Regions from separate parts of the Luteimonas sp. MJ250 genome, predicted to be linked through region 2. Evidence: riboswitches for the same ligand, from Rfam matches in the RefSeq annotation. Region 2 holds a riboswitch; the other holds the start of a gene.
The links. Region 2 has a riboswitch for cobalamin ahead of WCE37_RS13450 (ribonucleoside-diphosphate reductase subunit alpha). Riboswitches for the same ligand answer to the same signal wherever they lie in the genome.
Positions count from the first base shown of each region.

Region 1: it holds a riboswitch for cobalamin, as region 2 does, so the genes downstream of both, btuB (TonB-dependent vitamin B12 receptor) here and WCE37_RS13450 (ribonucleoside-diphosphate reductase subunit alpha) in region 2, are expected to answer to the same signal.

Region 1 is NZ_JBCLVB010000014.1:174,216-181,612, reverse strand. It holds gene dinB (DNA polymerase IV) at 1-663, shown strand, start outside; partial or broken gene WCE37_RS12000 (lipid-A-disaccharide synthase N-terminal domain-containing protein) at 684-905, opposite strand; partial or broken gene WCE37_RS11995 (HAMP domain-containing sensor histidine kinase) at 908-1,672, shown strand; gene gph (phosphoglycolate phosphatase) at 1,748-2,407, shown strand; gene btuB (TonB-dependent vitamin B12 receptor) at 2,436-4,310, opposite strand; cobalamin riboswitch at 4,432-4,671, opposite strand; gene WCE37_RS11980 (TfoX/Sxy family protein) at 4,727-5,077, opposite strand; gene WCE37_RS11975 (GAF domain-containing protein) at 5,095-5,580, opposite strand; gene bioD (dethiobiotin synthase) at 5,579-6,307, shown strand; gene WCE37_RS11965 (efflux RND transporter periplasmic adaptor subunit) at 6,466-7,397, shown strand, end outside.
Region 2 is NZ_JBCLVB010000015.1:184,402-191,798, reverse strand. It holds gene WCE37_RS13470 (acyl-CoA thioesterase) at 1-399, opposite strand, end outside; gene WCE37_RS13465 (thioredoxin family protein) at 396-737, opposite strand; gene WCE37_RS13460 (flavodoxin) at 731-1,255, opposite strand; gene WCE37_RS13455 (ribonucleotide-diphosphate reductase subunit beta) at 1,278-2,342, opposite strand; partial or broken gene WCE37_RS13450 (ribonucleoside-diphosphate reductase subunit alpha) at 2,427-4,739, opposite strand; cobalamin riboswitch at 4,956-5,205, opposite strand; gene dcp (peptidyl-dipeptidase Dcp) at 5,254-7,397, opposite strand, start outside.

The DNA of each region.
Region 1 (7,397 bases), on a different contig from region 2:
ACCGCCTCCGCGGGCATCGCGCCGAACAAGTTCCTGGCCAAGATCGCCTCGGACTGGAACAAGCCCGACGGCCAGTTCGTGGTCAAGCCGTCCCAGGTCGAAGCCTTCCTGACGCCGCTGCCGGTATCGAAGATCCCGGGCGTGGGCAAGGTGATGGAACAGAAGCTCGCCGACATCGGCGTGGCCACCGTCGGCGACCTGCGCGCGTTCGCGCTGGAAGAGCTGCAGGCACGCTTCGGCAGCTTCGGCGCCGGCCTGTACCGGCGTGCGCGCGGCATCGACGAGCGCCCGGTGGAGCCCGACCAGCCGGTGCAGTCGATCTCGGCCGAGGACACCTTCGAGCACGACCTCACGCTGTACGAGTTCGAGGACGCGCTGCGCCGCCTGGCCGCCAAGGCCTGGGATGCCACGCGAAAGACGCCGCGCGTCGGGCGCACGGTGGTGCTGAAGCTCAAGACCTCGGATTTTCGCATCCTCACCCGCAGCCATACGCCCGACATGCCGCCGGCGACGCTTGCGGAGTTCACCGCCATCGCGCTGGCGCTGCGCGAGCGCGTGTCGCTGCCGGCGTCGACGCGCTACCGGTTGGCCGGGGTGGGGCTGGCCGGCTTTCGCGATCCGGAGGAAGCGCCGCTCCAGGCGCCGTTGTTCGCCTCCTGCTGAAGCGCCACGCGTCGCGCGGGGCGCAGTTCCAGCCACAGGCTGTAGGCGGCGGTCAGCGCCGGCAGCAGGTTCTGCAGCACGCCCACGGCGTCCTGCTTGTCGGAAAACACGAAGTACGCCAGCGTCAGCCCGCTGCCGCACAGGCTCAGGATCCAGAAGCTGCGCGGCACCACCGCGCGCCCGGCGCGCCGCGATGCGCCGAACTGCAGCAGCCATCGCGCGCCGAACAGCAGCGCGCCGAACACAGCGCATCGGGCACCTGCGCCCCGACCGCACCGGCCAGCGCATCGAGCTGCCGGCGGATGCCAGCTCGGAGCTGGTGGTGATCGCGGAGGCGCTCAACGACTACATCGCCCGCAACGAGCTGTACGTGCAGCGCGAACGGGTGTTCATCGACAGCATGAGCCACGAGCTGCGGACGCCGATCGCGGTGATCTCGGGCGCGGCGGAGCTTGCCGCCGCGCAGACCGGCGTGCCGGACGCCGCGCGGCAGCAGATCGCGCGCATCAGCCGCACCGGCCGCGAGGTCGAGCGCCTGATCGCGCTGCTGCTGGTCCTGGCCAAGGAGCCGGGACGCCTGGCGCAGGCCAGCGATCGCATCGACCTCGCGCAGCTGCTGCCCGAGATCATCGATGACCACCTGCCGATGGCGCGCGAGAAGGGTCTGGTGCTGGCGCTGCAGCCGCCGCCGCGCTGCAAGATCCTGGCGCCGATGCCGGTGGTGCAGGCGGCCATCGGCAACCTGCTGCGCAATGCGATCGAGAACAGCGACAGCGGCGGGATCGACATCCGCATCGATGCCGCCGCGGTGGTCATCGATGATCCCGGACACGGCATGACGCCCGAGGAGATCAGCGCGATCTATGCGCGCATGGCGCGCGGCGGTATCGGCCTGGAGCTGATCTCGCGGCTGTGCGAGCACCTGGGCTGGACGCTTGAGATCACGTCGCGGCCGTGGCAGGGCACGACGACGCGCCTGGACCTGTCGAAGGCCCGTGTCCTTGCCTGAGCGGCCCGCCTTGCGCTGGCCCGCCCGCGGTGCGCCGGCGACAATTGCCGTCCGATGAAGCCGAGGAGACGCCCTGTGTCATTCCCCTGGTCGCTGGTGCTGTTCGACCTCGACGGCACCCTGGTCGACAGCGCCGCCGACATCGCCGAGGCGGTCAATCGCACCCTGGAAGAACTCGGCCACGCGCGCGAGGACGAAGACACCGTACGCGCGTGGATCGGCCTGGGCACGCACGTGCTGCTCGACAGCGCCCTGCGCCACGCCGGCAGCGATGCCGATGTCGACGCGGTGATGCCGCGGCTGATGGTCCATTACGAAGCGTGCCTGCTGCTGCACGCGCGCCTGTATCCGGGCACCACGGAGACGCTGGCCGCGCTGGCGGATGCTGGCGTGGCGATGTCCATGGCCACCAACAAACCCGAGCGCATGGCGCGCGTGCTGAGCGATGCGATGGGCATCGACCGCTGGTTCACCCACGTCGTCGGCGGCGACACGCTGGCCGAGCGCAAGCCGGATGCAATGCCGTTGCTGCACCTGGCGGCGCTGCACGGCGTGTCCGCGGCGGACACGCTGATGGTGGGTGATTCCGAAGCCGATGCCGGCGCCGCGAAGGCGGCCGGCATGGACCTGGTGCTGCTGCGGCACGGGTATCCGCGTGATTTCGACCTGGAGCGCGCGGGGGCGGTGGCTGTCCTCGATGGACTTGAGGGTTTGACCACCCTTGCCCGTCCTTGACGTCCGCCGCTCCCACAAAGGCGGCGGCCTACTTCGCGGGGCGATAGCGCAGCGTCAGCCCGTACTCCCGTCCCGGCTGGTTGAACCACGCGATCGTCTCGTAGTCGCGGTCAAACAGGTTGCTGGCCCGCGCCTGCAGCGTCCACTCGGGATTGATCGCGTACTCCACGCGCAGGTCCACCGTGGCGAAACCGCCCAGGCGCACGGTGTTCGCCGCATCGTCATAACGCGCGCCGCTTCCCAGCACCGATGCGCCGATGCGGAAATCGCCGAGCGCGCGATCGACGTCGATACGCCCGTTGTTGCGCGCGCGCCGCGGCAGCAGCCTGTCGTGGTTCGGTCCAGGCGACAGGTTGCGGGGATCGATGTGGCCGAGCTCCGCGCCGAGGTCCCAGCCGGCCAGCGTCGCGTGCGCGGTCAGTTCGGCGCCGCGGATGCGCGACTCGTCCACGTTGAGCAGGGCGAAGTCGGTGTCGTATCCGATCAGCTCGTCGATCCGGGTTTCGAACACGTTGAACGTCCAGCCCCGGTTCTGCCCCTGGCGCGCCAGGCCCATGTTGACCGTGCGCGACTCCTCCGGCCGCAGGTCGGCATTGCCATACACGGGGTAATACAGATCGTTGAAGGTCGGAGTCTTGTAGCCGGTGCCGGCGCTGGCGGTCAGGCGCCAGCCGTCGGCGAAACTGAAGCCGTAGCCGACGCTCGCGGTGGCATGGCCGCCGAACTGTTCGTTGTCGTCGTGGCGCAGGCTGGCTTCGAAGGCATGCGCATCGAATCGGCCCTGCCAGGCGACGAAGCCGGCGGTATTGTCGCGGCGGTCCTCGATGTAGGCCGTGCTGGCCTCCACCGCGTCGCGCATCCAGTCGATGCCGACGCTCAGCACCTGGTCGTCGCCGATCGCCACGTCGCCCTGCGCCGAGGCGGTGAAGCGACGGGTGTTGATGCGGCTGGCAAAGTCGCGACTGTCGTCGACGGGATCGTGGAAGCGGGTCAGGGCGCGGTCGTCCGAGCGGCCCACGCGCAGGTCCAGGTCGACGTTGGCGCGCGGCCGCCACTTCAGTCGCGTGCCCAGAACCTGCTGCCGGTTGTCGGCCTCGTTGCCGCCGAAGATGCTGCCGTCGTATTCGTTGAAGGCATCGGCAAGCAGCGCATGGCCTTCCAGATCCAGGGTATCGGACACCTCAACGCCGCCGCGCAGGCTCACCGACGCGTTCCGGTAGCCGTCGCGGTCGGGCTCGTCGACGAAGCAGCCCGCGCCCCAGCCGGCAGCGGTGCCGCGGCAGGCGTCGATGCCGTCGGTGCGCTGCCACGCGCCCTGCGCCTGGAACCAGGCGCGCCCGGTGCGCCGGCCGATGCCCGCGCTGGCCGCGCGAAAGCCGTTGTTGCCCGCGCCCATGCTGAAATTGCCCTGCATCGGGCCTTCAGCAGGCCGCCGGGTGAAGATCTGCACCACGCCGCCGATCGCCTCGGCGCCGTACAGGCTCGAGCGCGGCCCGCGCACCACTTCGATGCGTTCGATCTGCTCCAGCGGCAGGTCCTGGAACGAGCTCATGCCGGCGGTGGCCGAGCCGATGCGCACGCCGTCCACCAGCACCAGCACGTGGTCGGATTCGGTGCCGCGCAGGAACATCGAGCTGAGCTTGCCGGCGCCGCCCTGGTTGGCGAAGTCCATGCCGGCGCGACCGCGCAGCAGGTCCAGCAGCGAGGTGGCCTGGCTGCGTTCGATCACCTCGCGGTCGATCACCTGCACCGGGACGTTGCTGTCGATGGCATTGAGCTCGGTGCGCGTGGCGGTGACCACGATCGTGTCGAGCTCGGTGGCCTGGGCCCGGCCGGCGGCACGGGCAGCGGGTGACAGGGCCAGCGCGATCGCCAGCGGGAGAAAGGTGTAGTGCGGCTTCATTCGGAAACTCCATGCGTCGCGCACGCCCGCGCGACCGGTGTGGAAGAAGTCGCGCGTGGAGGATCCGACGGAGGGCGACATGCGGGGCACGGCGCAACTGCCGCCGCAATGCCCTCCGCATCGCAACCAGTGGCTTCCGGGCCGGTCTCCGGGCTCGCGGGCGGGCGGCGTGCAGTGCCGACCAGCCCCGGCGCCTTCCCGTGCGGATGCACAGTGGCGGTTTGCCGGGGTGTTTCCTCGCTTACCGTTGCGGGGGCAGCGCCGGAATGCTTCGCCCGCGTGGCGCGGACGGAAGGTCACCGGCTTCCCGTTTCAACCCTTGGGGGAATCCCCTCGGGTCACCAGAAAGTGCGCGCAGTGTACGGCAGCGGGATGGTGCGCGACAGTCGCGGTGACGCGTGACCGCCGCGAATGGATCAGTCGTCAACGGCCTCGTCGAACAGCCGCGGCGCCGGCGTCGCATCGTCGTCCTGCATGACCGTGGTGGTCACCGGCCCGGCAGGCGGGCGGTTGCGCGGCGGCGGCAGTTCGGCGATCGCGGCCTCGGCGGCGGCGACCAGTTCGACCCGGCGTTCGTCGGGCACGTCCTGCCAGTGGCAGTCGCGCAGCGCGCCTTCCAGCGAATACAGCAGGTTGAGGCTGGGCTTGAAGCCGGCGCGCTTGATGCGCATGAATGCCTCCAGCGGACCCGCTTCTATGAGGTCTTCCGGCGTCCTCAGACCCACCTGGCGCAGCCATGCGGCCGACTTCGGCCCGATGTTGCGCATCTTGAGCGGTTGGGCGCTCACGAGCCCAGTGATTCCACGTACACGCGTGCGATCTCCTCGAGTCCCCTCTGGTCTTCAACGTCGAACCGGGCCGGAACCGGACTGTCGAGGTCGAACACCCCCACCAGCGCGCCGTCGCGGTGCAGGGGAACCACCACTTCCGAACGCGACGCGGCGTCGCAGGCGATGTGGTCGGCGACGGCGTTGACGTCGTCCACGCGCTGGGTCTCGCCGCTGCGTGCGGCTGCGCCGCAGACGCCACGATCAAGCGGGATGCGCACGCAGGCGGGCTGGCCCTGGAACGGGCCGACCACCAGCTCGGTGCCGTCGTAAAAGTAGAAGCCAACCCAGTTGAGCTCCGGCAGTGCGTGGTAGACCAGCGCCGAGAGGTTGGCGGCGTTGGCGATGCGGTCGCGCTCGCCATGGAGGAGGGCGCGCGCCTGGGCGGCGAGCTGGGCGTACTGCTGCGGCTTGTCGCCGCTTAGACTCTGCGATGTGAACATGAGTCCAAGTGTAGCGCGCGGCGTGCTGGTGACCGGCACCGATACCGGCGTCGGCAAGAGCGTAGCCAGCGTGGCCCTGCTGCATGCACTGCGCGCACGCGGGCTGCGCGCGGTGGGCATGAAGCCGGTGGCCGCAGGCTGCGAGGCGACGGCCCAAGGCCTGTGCAATGACGATGCACTGGCCCTGCAGGCCGCCAGCGACCCCGTGCCCGCTTACGCCGACGTCAATCCCTGGCGTCTGCCCGAAGCCACCGCGCCCCAGCTTGCGGCCCGTGCGGCCGGCATCGCGGTCTCCATGCCGCCCGTGCTGGCGGCTTACGCACGGCTCGCGGCGGGTGCCGACGCGGTGGTGGTGGAAGGCGCCGGCGGCTGGCTGTCGCCGTTGGCCGACGGCATCGAACATGCCGACCTGGCGCGCGTGCTGGGCCTGCCCGTGCTGCTGGTGGTGGGCCTGCGCCTGGGCTGCCTCAGCCACGCCCGGCTCAGCGCCCGCGCCATCGCCGCCGACGGCTGCCGCCTGCTGGGCTGGGTGGGCTGCGCGGTCGACCCTGCTTTCGGCCGGCGCGAGGACTACCTGGCGCTGCTGGAGGCCGCGCTGCCGGCTCCCTGCATGGGCGTGGTCGCGCACGCCGGCCCCGTCGTGGATGCCGGCGCCCTTGCGGCCAGCCTGGCGGCGGCGGCGCGCGCCGTCGCCGGTGGCGGGCCGGCCGCAGTGACCGGCGCCTGACCCGCGTCAGCGGGCCGACCACGCGGCGTTCACATCGATCCGCCACGCCGGCGGCACCATGTGCGCATCGCCGATCCCTGACTTCAGGCACGGCGCCTGCGTCCCCGGCGGCGTCATACTCCCCGACCTGTTTTCGTCACCCTTTCCGAGAGGCACCCATGCGGCGCATCCTGATTGCATTCATCCTGAGCGCGACGCTGGCCGCATGCGGCGGCGAACAGGAGGCCCAGCAGCCGCCGCCGCCCGAACTGGGCGTCGTCTCCGTGCAGCCCTCGGACGAGCCCCTGCGCCGCGACCTGGTCGGCCGCCTGGCCGCCTACCGCAGCGCCGACGTGCGCGCCCGTGTCCCCGGCGTGATCCAGCGCCGCGTCTACCAGGAAGGCAGCGACGTCGAGAAAGGCCAGGTGCTGTTCGAGATCGACCCCGCGCCGCTGCGCGCTGCCGCCGGTGAAGCGCAGGCCGCGCTCGCCCAGGCGCGCGCCAACCAGGCTAACGCCCGCGCCTTCGCCACGCGCGCGCGCAGCCTCGCGCCGGAGCGCTTCATCTCGCAGTCCGACCTCGACAACGCGCTGGCCGCGGAGCGCAGCGCCAACGCCGCCGTGCAGGCCGCGCAGTCGGCGGTCGAGAGCGCGAACATCAACCTCGGCTACGCCACCGTGCGCGCGCCGATCTCCGGCCGAGCAGGCAAGCAGCAGGTCACCGAAGGCGCGCTGGTCGGGCAGGGCACGGCGACGCTGCTGACCACGGTCGACCAGATCGACCCGCTGTACGTGAATTTCAGCATGGGCGCCGGCGAACTCGATGAAGTGCGCGGCATGCAGCTCGATCGCGAAGATCCGGTGGCCGTGCAGGTGCTGTTGCCGGGCGGCAGCGTCTACGAGCACGCCGGCGAGCTCGATTTCTCGGGCGACGTCGTCGATCCCGAGACAGGCGCGGTGTCGCTGCGGGCCACCCTGCCCAATCCCGACCGCCGCCTGCTGCCGGGCACCTACGTGACCCTGGTGGCGACGCTGGGCGTGCAGCACGGCGTGTTCACCGTGCCCCAGGCCGCGGTGCAGCGGGATGCCACCGGCCCCTATGTGATGGTCGT
Region 2 (7,397 bases):
GATCCGAGCCGGCTGGACGGTGGGGACGTCGGGCACCGCCTGCGGCCGCCCCTCCGGATCAAGCGCGATCATCACGAAGCGCCCCCGCGTGCAGGTCTGCCGCTCGCCGCTCAGCAGGTCCTCGCTCACCAGTTCCACTTCGACCTGCATGGACGTCCGGCCGACGCCCACCACGCGCGCGATGGTCTCCACCAGCTGGCCCTGGCGGATGGGCCGGCTGAAATCAACCTGCTCGGAGCGCGCGGTGACCACGGTGCTGCGGGCGTAGCGCGAGGCGGCGATGAAGGCCGCCTTGTCCATCCACGCCAGCGCCTGGCCGCCAAACAGGGTGCCGAGGTGGTTGGTGTGGTCCGGAAAGACGATGTCCAGCATCCGCGCTTCGGTCGGTGCGGCTGTCATGCGCTGGTGCCGGCAAGATGCGTTTCGACCATCCTGGCGATTTGCGCCGGCGTCTGGTAGCCGGGCAGGCGCGCGGCTTCGGCGCCGTCGACATGCAGCGCCAGCGTCGGCGTCTGTCGCAGGCCGAGGCCTCGGAAGCAAGCTTCGCCGACGGTTTCCAGCTTCACCTTCAGCAGCACCAGATCGCCGGCGACGGGGGCGGCGGCGAACTTCTGCAGCGACATGTCCAGCATGCGGCAGGCCGGGCAGTCGTCCTTGTAATAGTCGACCAGCAGGCGCGGATGGGCGGCGATGGCGGCGTCGATGCCTCCAGGCGACGAGGCGTCGATGATCAGCATGGAACATGTCCTTGGCGTCGGGTGTGGAGGAAGCCGGCGCCGGTGGTGGCGCCTGCGGTTGCCGGCACACGCGCGCCCGCGACGGCCGCGAGGATCCGGTCGGTCCAGCGCTGGACATCCAGCACGTCACGCGCGCCATGCGGCATCTGCTCGATCTCCAGCGGCGGATGGCGGCTGTCGAAGAAGCGGGCCATGCGCCGCAGCGCGCCGCAGTAGTACTCCGCGCCCCACTGGGTTTCGCCGGTCCCGAAGACGGCGAGCTGCTCCGGCCTGCCGACGGCTTCGACAAGCTCGGCGATGAAGCGCTTCATCGCCGCAGGCGTTCGCCCGGCGTTGTCGGTCCAGGTGCCCAGCAGGTAGAGGTCGTGCCGCGGGTCGGGACCGGCATCGACCATGGCCTGGATGCCTGTCTCGATCCAGGTCACGGCGTGGCCGCGCGCCTCGCAGCGCGCGCGCACCATGCGCGCGAGATCGCGGGTATTGCCGCTCAGCGAGTCGTAGGCGATCAATATGCGCATGGAGCAGCTCCAACAAGGCGAATCAGAGGTCGTCGAAACCGTTGTCGAGATTGGTCTTCTTGTATGACGCGTTGCGCATCTCGAAGAAGTCGGTCTTGGTCTCGGTGAAGTTGTCGGCGTAGGCGCGGATCCAGGGCATGACGTTGCCGGTGGATTCCGGATAGAGGCTTTCGATCCCCAGCATCCCGGCCATCTTGTTGGCGCGGTACTTCACGTACTGGATCATTTCGTCGACGTTGATGCCGTCGATGCCGTCCAGCACTTCGCCGGTCCATTGAACCTCCAGCTCCACGGCGTGCTCGAAGGCCCGGTGCACGTATGCGGTCAGTTCGTCCGTACGCAGCTCCGGGTTCTCGCCGACGATGGCGCGGATCACCTCGCTGATGAACTTGGTGTGGGCCAGCTCGTCGCGGTTGATGAAGCTGATGATCTTGCCGGTGCCGGCCATGCGGTTCTGGCGCACCAGGTTGTAGAAATAGGCGAAGCCGGAATAAAAATTGATGCCTTCAAGGATCGAGGACTGGATCAGCGAACGCAGCAGGGTCTCGGCGGTCTTGTCGCGCATGAAGTCGTCGTAGGACGCCATGATCGGCGCATTGCGCGCGATGATCGTCGGGTGCGTGCGCGCGATCTCGAAGATCCGGTTCTGGTTGGCCAGGTCGGTGATCGAGGCCAGCACGTAGCTGTAGCTCTCGTTGTGGATCACTTCCTGCTGGCCGATGATCGCGGCGTTGGCGTGCGCGGCCGGGTCGGTGATGTATTCGGCCACGTTGTAGATGAAGCGCGTCTGTGGCGAGTCCAGCGTGGCCAGCAGGCCGATAATCGAGTCGTACGCGTTCTTCTCGCGTGCCGAGAGGTCGCCGTACTGGCGGGCATCGGCCTTCATGTCGACCTCGTCCGGGATCCAGAAGTTGGTCGAAAGCTCCTTGTACGCGCGATAGAACGACGGATACGGAATGTCGTTCCAGTTCAGTATCCCGGACGTGCGCCCGTTGATGATCCCGGTCGACCGGTTCGGATGCCGCGGCTCGAGGATCCGGATGCGCTCGAGCGGCGTGGCGGTACGCGGTGCGGCAACAGCATTCATGGTGTTTCCTTGTCTGGTCGCAGGCAAGTGCAGGGCCCACGGTTCGCCCCGCGAACCGTGCAAGCTGAAAGCGCCAATGCGCGATCAGCTACTGCACCACTCGCATTCGGTGATGTCGATGTCGTTCGAGCGGACGTAATACGTGGTCTTCAGGCCTTCCCGCCACGCCGTCATGTGCAGTTCCAGCAATGTGCCGGCGCGGATGGTGCTCGGCACATAGAAGTTGAAGCTGATCGACTGGTCCACGTGGCGCTGGCGGCGCGCGTTCTGGCGCACGCTGGCGAACTGGTCGACCCTGTACGCGCCCTTTTCGTAATAGGGCCAGGTGTCCAGCGACAGGCCTGGTGCGGCCACCGGGCGGCGGTAGTCCTTCTTCTCCTCGTAGTAGAACGCGGAGTAGACCGGGTCGATCGAAGCCGTGCTGCCGGCGATCTGCGCGGTCGACATGTTGGGTGCCACCGCCAGCAGCCAGCCGTTGCGGAGTCCGTGCACCGACACCTGCGCCGCCAGCTCAAGCCACTGCGGGCTGTCGTAGCCGCGGTCGCGGAAGTAGGCGCCAGTGTGCCAGTCGCTACCGGCGAACATCGGATAGCTGCCCTTTTCTTTCGCCAGCGCCATGCTCGCCTGCACGGTGAGCCGGTTGATGCGCTCGTAGAGGACGTCGCTGTAGTCCTCGGCTTCCGGCGAGTCCCACTGGATGCCCTTTTGCGCCAGCAGGTGGTGCCAGCCGAAGGTGCCGAGGCCGATCGCGCGGTACTTCCGGTTGGTGATCGTGGCCTGCGGCACGGGCAGCTGGTTGAGGTCGATGACGTTGTCGAGCATGCGCACCTGGATCGGCACCAGGCGCTCCAGCACGTCGGTGATCAGGTCGCCCTGGCCGTCCTGCGGCAGGATCGCGCGGCCGAGGTTGATCGAGGACAGGTTGCAGACCACGAAGTCGCCGGCCTGCTTGGTGGTCACGACCTGGTTGCCGCTGATGATCTCCTGCATGAGCGTCGTCGGGCTCATGTTCTGCAGGATCTCGGTGCACAGGTTCGACGAGTACACCATGCCGGCGTGCTTGTTCGGGTTCCTGCGGTTGACCTCGTCGCGGTAGAACATGAAGGGGTTGCCGGTCTCAAGCTGGCTCAGCATCAGGCGCTTGAAGATGTCGATGGCCTTGACCGTGCGGCGGCTGACGCGTTCGTCGGCCACCACCTCGTCGTACCTGCGGCGGAACGAGCCCTCGCCACGGGTCTCATCGAAGAAGTCCTGCAGATACCAGCCCTTGATCCGGTGCACCTCGTGCGGATCGAACAGGTACCAGTCGCCGCGGCGCTCCACGGCCTCCATGAAGATGTCGGGGATGCAGACGGACGTGAACACGTCGTGCGCACGCAGGCGCTGGTCGCCGTTGTTGAGGCGCAGGTCGAGGAAGGCCTCGATATCGCGGTGCCAGACATCCAGATAAACCGCCACCGCGCCCTTGCGCTGGCCGAGCTGGTCGACCGAGACCGCGGTGTTGTTGAGCTGCTTGATCCACGGCACCACGCCGCCGGACGAGTTGGGCACGCCGCGGATCGCCGAGCCCGAGGCGCGGATGTAGCCCATGTAGGCGCCCACGCCGCCGCCGCCCTTGGACACGCGGGCGATGTCCGTATTGGAGTCGTAGATGCCCTGCAACGAGTCGCCGACGGTGTCGATGAAGCACGACGACAGCTGCCCGCCGACCTTGCCCGCGTTCTGCAGGGTCGGCGTGGCCACGGTCATGTACAGGTTCGACAGCGCCCAGTAGGCCTCGCCGACCAGGCGCATGCGCCGTTCGCGGTCGCCGGGTCCGCTGCCGCCCTCGCCCTGCATCAGGTACAGCGCGATGGTGAGCCAGCGCTCCTGCGGCAGTTCGTACACCGCGCGCGAGGCGTCGGTGGCGAGGTAGCGCGTGGCCAGCAGGTACAGGCCGTTGTAGGTGAACAACAGGTCGCGCGCCGGCTCGATCATCCTGCCCGCCTCCTGCAGCTCCTCGCGCGAGTAGGCGCGCAGGATGTCGTTGGAATAGACGTTGCGGTCGGCGAGGCTTTCCTGCAGCCCGAGGTAGGGGCCATACGCCTGCGCCACGTCGTAGAAACGGTTGCGGCTGGCGCGCTTGTACAGGCGGTGCAGGTAGAGGCGCGCGGCGAACAGTTCCCACTCCGGCGCGGCCACGTCCACGCGCGCTTCGGCCTCGCGGATCAGATGGTCGACCAGGTCGTCGGCGTTGACCGCGTCCTTGCGCTCGACGAAGTCGAAGACGCCGCGCTTGTAGTCGTCGATGCCGAGCCCGGGGAACTCGCCGTGGATGCGGTCGATGGCGCGCTCCAGGCGCTCGCGCCGGTAGGGGAGGCGGCGGTTGCCGGCGTCCTTGGTGATCCAGGTGGCGACGGCGGTCGCGGTGCTGGCGTCGGTGTCGCTCATGGTTGTGCTCCCGGTGCATGCGCACGGCCGCTGTCCCTCGACAGTCGGCGGGCCTGGGAGCCACAGGGTGGGAACGCGGCGTCGCAGCGCCCGCGACGCGCTCCGCTTGGACGGATCGCGATCGCATGCGTGCTTCACCAGCCATCTCCCCCCGGAGATTCCGCAGCCGGCACCGCGCGATGTGCTTTGCGCGCGGCTGTCGGCAGGTCTTCGGGCTCGTGGATCCGGGGGTCTTCGGCGTCATGCCGTGGACTCCTCGCCTTGGTCGCCGCTTCCCGGGACCACCGTCCCAGTGCGTGTGCAACCTCGTTTCCACCTACCGCTGCGGGGCAGCGCCGGGATGGGCGGTGGCCGGATGACCCGACCACGCCGCACCGGCTTCCCTTTTCATCCCGAGCCCTGTGGCGCGGGAACCGACGGGGCACAACATATCGGGGTCTGCGCCCGGCGTCAACGCAATATGTTGGGCAAGTCGAAAGTCCTACTTCAGCCCGCGATGCTCCAGCAGCGGCTCCACGCTCGGCTCCTTGCCGCGGAATTCGCGGTAGGCCTCGGCCAGATCCCGCGAATGTCCGATCGACAGGATCTTCTCGCGGAACACCTGTCCGTTCTCGCGCGTCAGCCCGCCGTTCTCCCGGAACCACTGGAAGGCGTCGTGGTCCAGCACCTCGGCGCCAAAGTAGGCGTAGTAGCCGGCCGCATACCCGCCGCCCCAGATGTGGCTGAAGTAGTTGCTGCGGTAGCGCGGCGGCACCGCGGCCATGTCCACCTTGTACTTCGCCAGCGCCTCGCGCTCGAACGCGTCCACGTCCTTCTTCGCGTCACCGGCCGGCAGCGTGTGCCAGGCCATGTCGAGCAGCGCGGCCGCCAGGTATTCGGTGGTCGCATAGCCCTGGTTGAAGGTGCGCGCGCGCACCATCTTCTCCACCAGCTCCTGCGGCATCGGCTCGCCGGTCCGGTAGTGCCTGGCGTAGTTCGCGAACACCTTCGGATCCAGCGCCCAGTGTTCGTTGAACTGCGAGGGGAACTCGACGAAGTCGCGCGGCACGTTGGTGCCGGCCAGGCTCGGGTAGGTCGTCTTCGAGAAGATGCCGTGCAGGGCGTGGCCGAATTCGTGGAACAGCGTGGTGGTGTCGTCGAAGCTCAGCAGCGCCGGCTGGCCCTCGGCGGGCCTGGTGTAGTTCTCGACGTTGTAGATCACCGGGATGTCGCCGGTCAGGCCGTTCTGCTCGACGAAGTTGCCCATCCAGGCGCCGCCCTGCTTGCTCTCGCGCTGGAAGGGGTCGAGGTAGAACAGGGCGAGCTGGGTGCCGTCGGCGTCGAAGATGTCGAACACGCGCACGTCGGGGTGGTAGACCGGCAGGTCGCTGCGCTCCTTCGCGGTGATGCCGTACAGCTGCTCCGCCGCGAAGAACACGCCGTCCTTGAGCACGCGATCGAGCTCGAAGTAGGGCTTGATCTGTTCGGCGTCCAGGTCGAACTCGGCCTTGCGCACCTGCTCGGCGTAGAAGTCCCAGTCGGCGGCGCCGGCGGTGAAGCCGCCGCCCTGGGCGTCGACCAGGGCCTGGATCTTCGCAAGCTCGGCGCTGGCGCGCGCGGTGGCTGCGGGCACGGTGTCGGTCAGGAGTTTCAGCGCGACTTCGGGCGTAGCCGCCATCTGGTTGGCGATGCCGTAGGCCGCGTAGCTGGGAAAGCCCAGCAGCTCGGCTTTGCGTGCGCGCAGTTCCGCCAGGCGCTGGAGGGTGGCGCGGGTGTCGTTGGCGTCGCCCTTTTCGGCGCGCGCCAGCGAAGCGGCCATGACCTGCTCGCGCAGGCTGCGGTCGGTCAGCGAGGCCAGCACCGGCTGCTGGGTGGTGTTCTGCAGCACCAGCAGCCACTGGCCGTCCTTGCCGTCGGCCCTGGCGGCTTCGGCGGCGGCGGAAATCGTGGCTTCGTCGAGTCCCTCGAGCTTCGCGACGTCATCGACCAGCACGCCGCCGGCCTTGGTCGCAGCCAGCAGCTTGTTGGAGAAGGCGGTGGTCAGCGAGGACTCTTCGCTGTTGAGCTTGCGCAGCTCGGCCTGGCTGTCGGCATCAAGCTCGGCGCCGGCGCGGACGAAGTTGTCGTAGGTGTGCTCCAGCAGGGTCAGCTGCTCGGTGGTCAGGCCGAGATCCGCGCGCTGGGCGTAGAGGGTCTTCACGCGGGCGAACAGTGCGGGATCAAGGTGGATGGCGTCGCCGTGCTCGGCGAGCTTTGGCGCCAGGGTTTCTTCAGCGGCCTGCAGCGCCTCGTTGGTATTGGCCGAGGTCATGGCGAAGAAGATGCCTGCGGCGCGGGTCAGCAGGGCGCCGCTGCGCTCAAGCGCTTCGATCGTGTTGGCGAAGTCCGGCGCCTCGCTGCTGTCGGCGATCTTCCGCACTTCGGCCAGGTGCTGGCGCATGCCTTCTTCGATCGCGGGCTGGTAGTGCGCGTCTTCGATGCGGTCGAACACGGGGGCCTGGAAGGCCAGGGTGCTGGCGACCAGGAGCGGGTTCTCCGCCTGTGCGGGGGCGGTGGGCGTGGTGGTGGCAGTTGGCATCGGCGGCTCGGTGGCGGTGCGGTCGCAGGCGCCCAGGGCGAGGGCGATCGCGGAGGACAGCAGCAGTG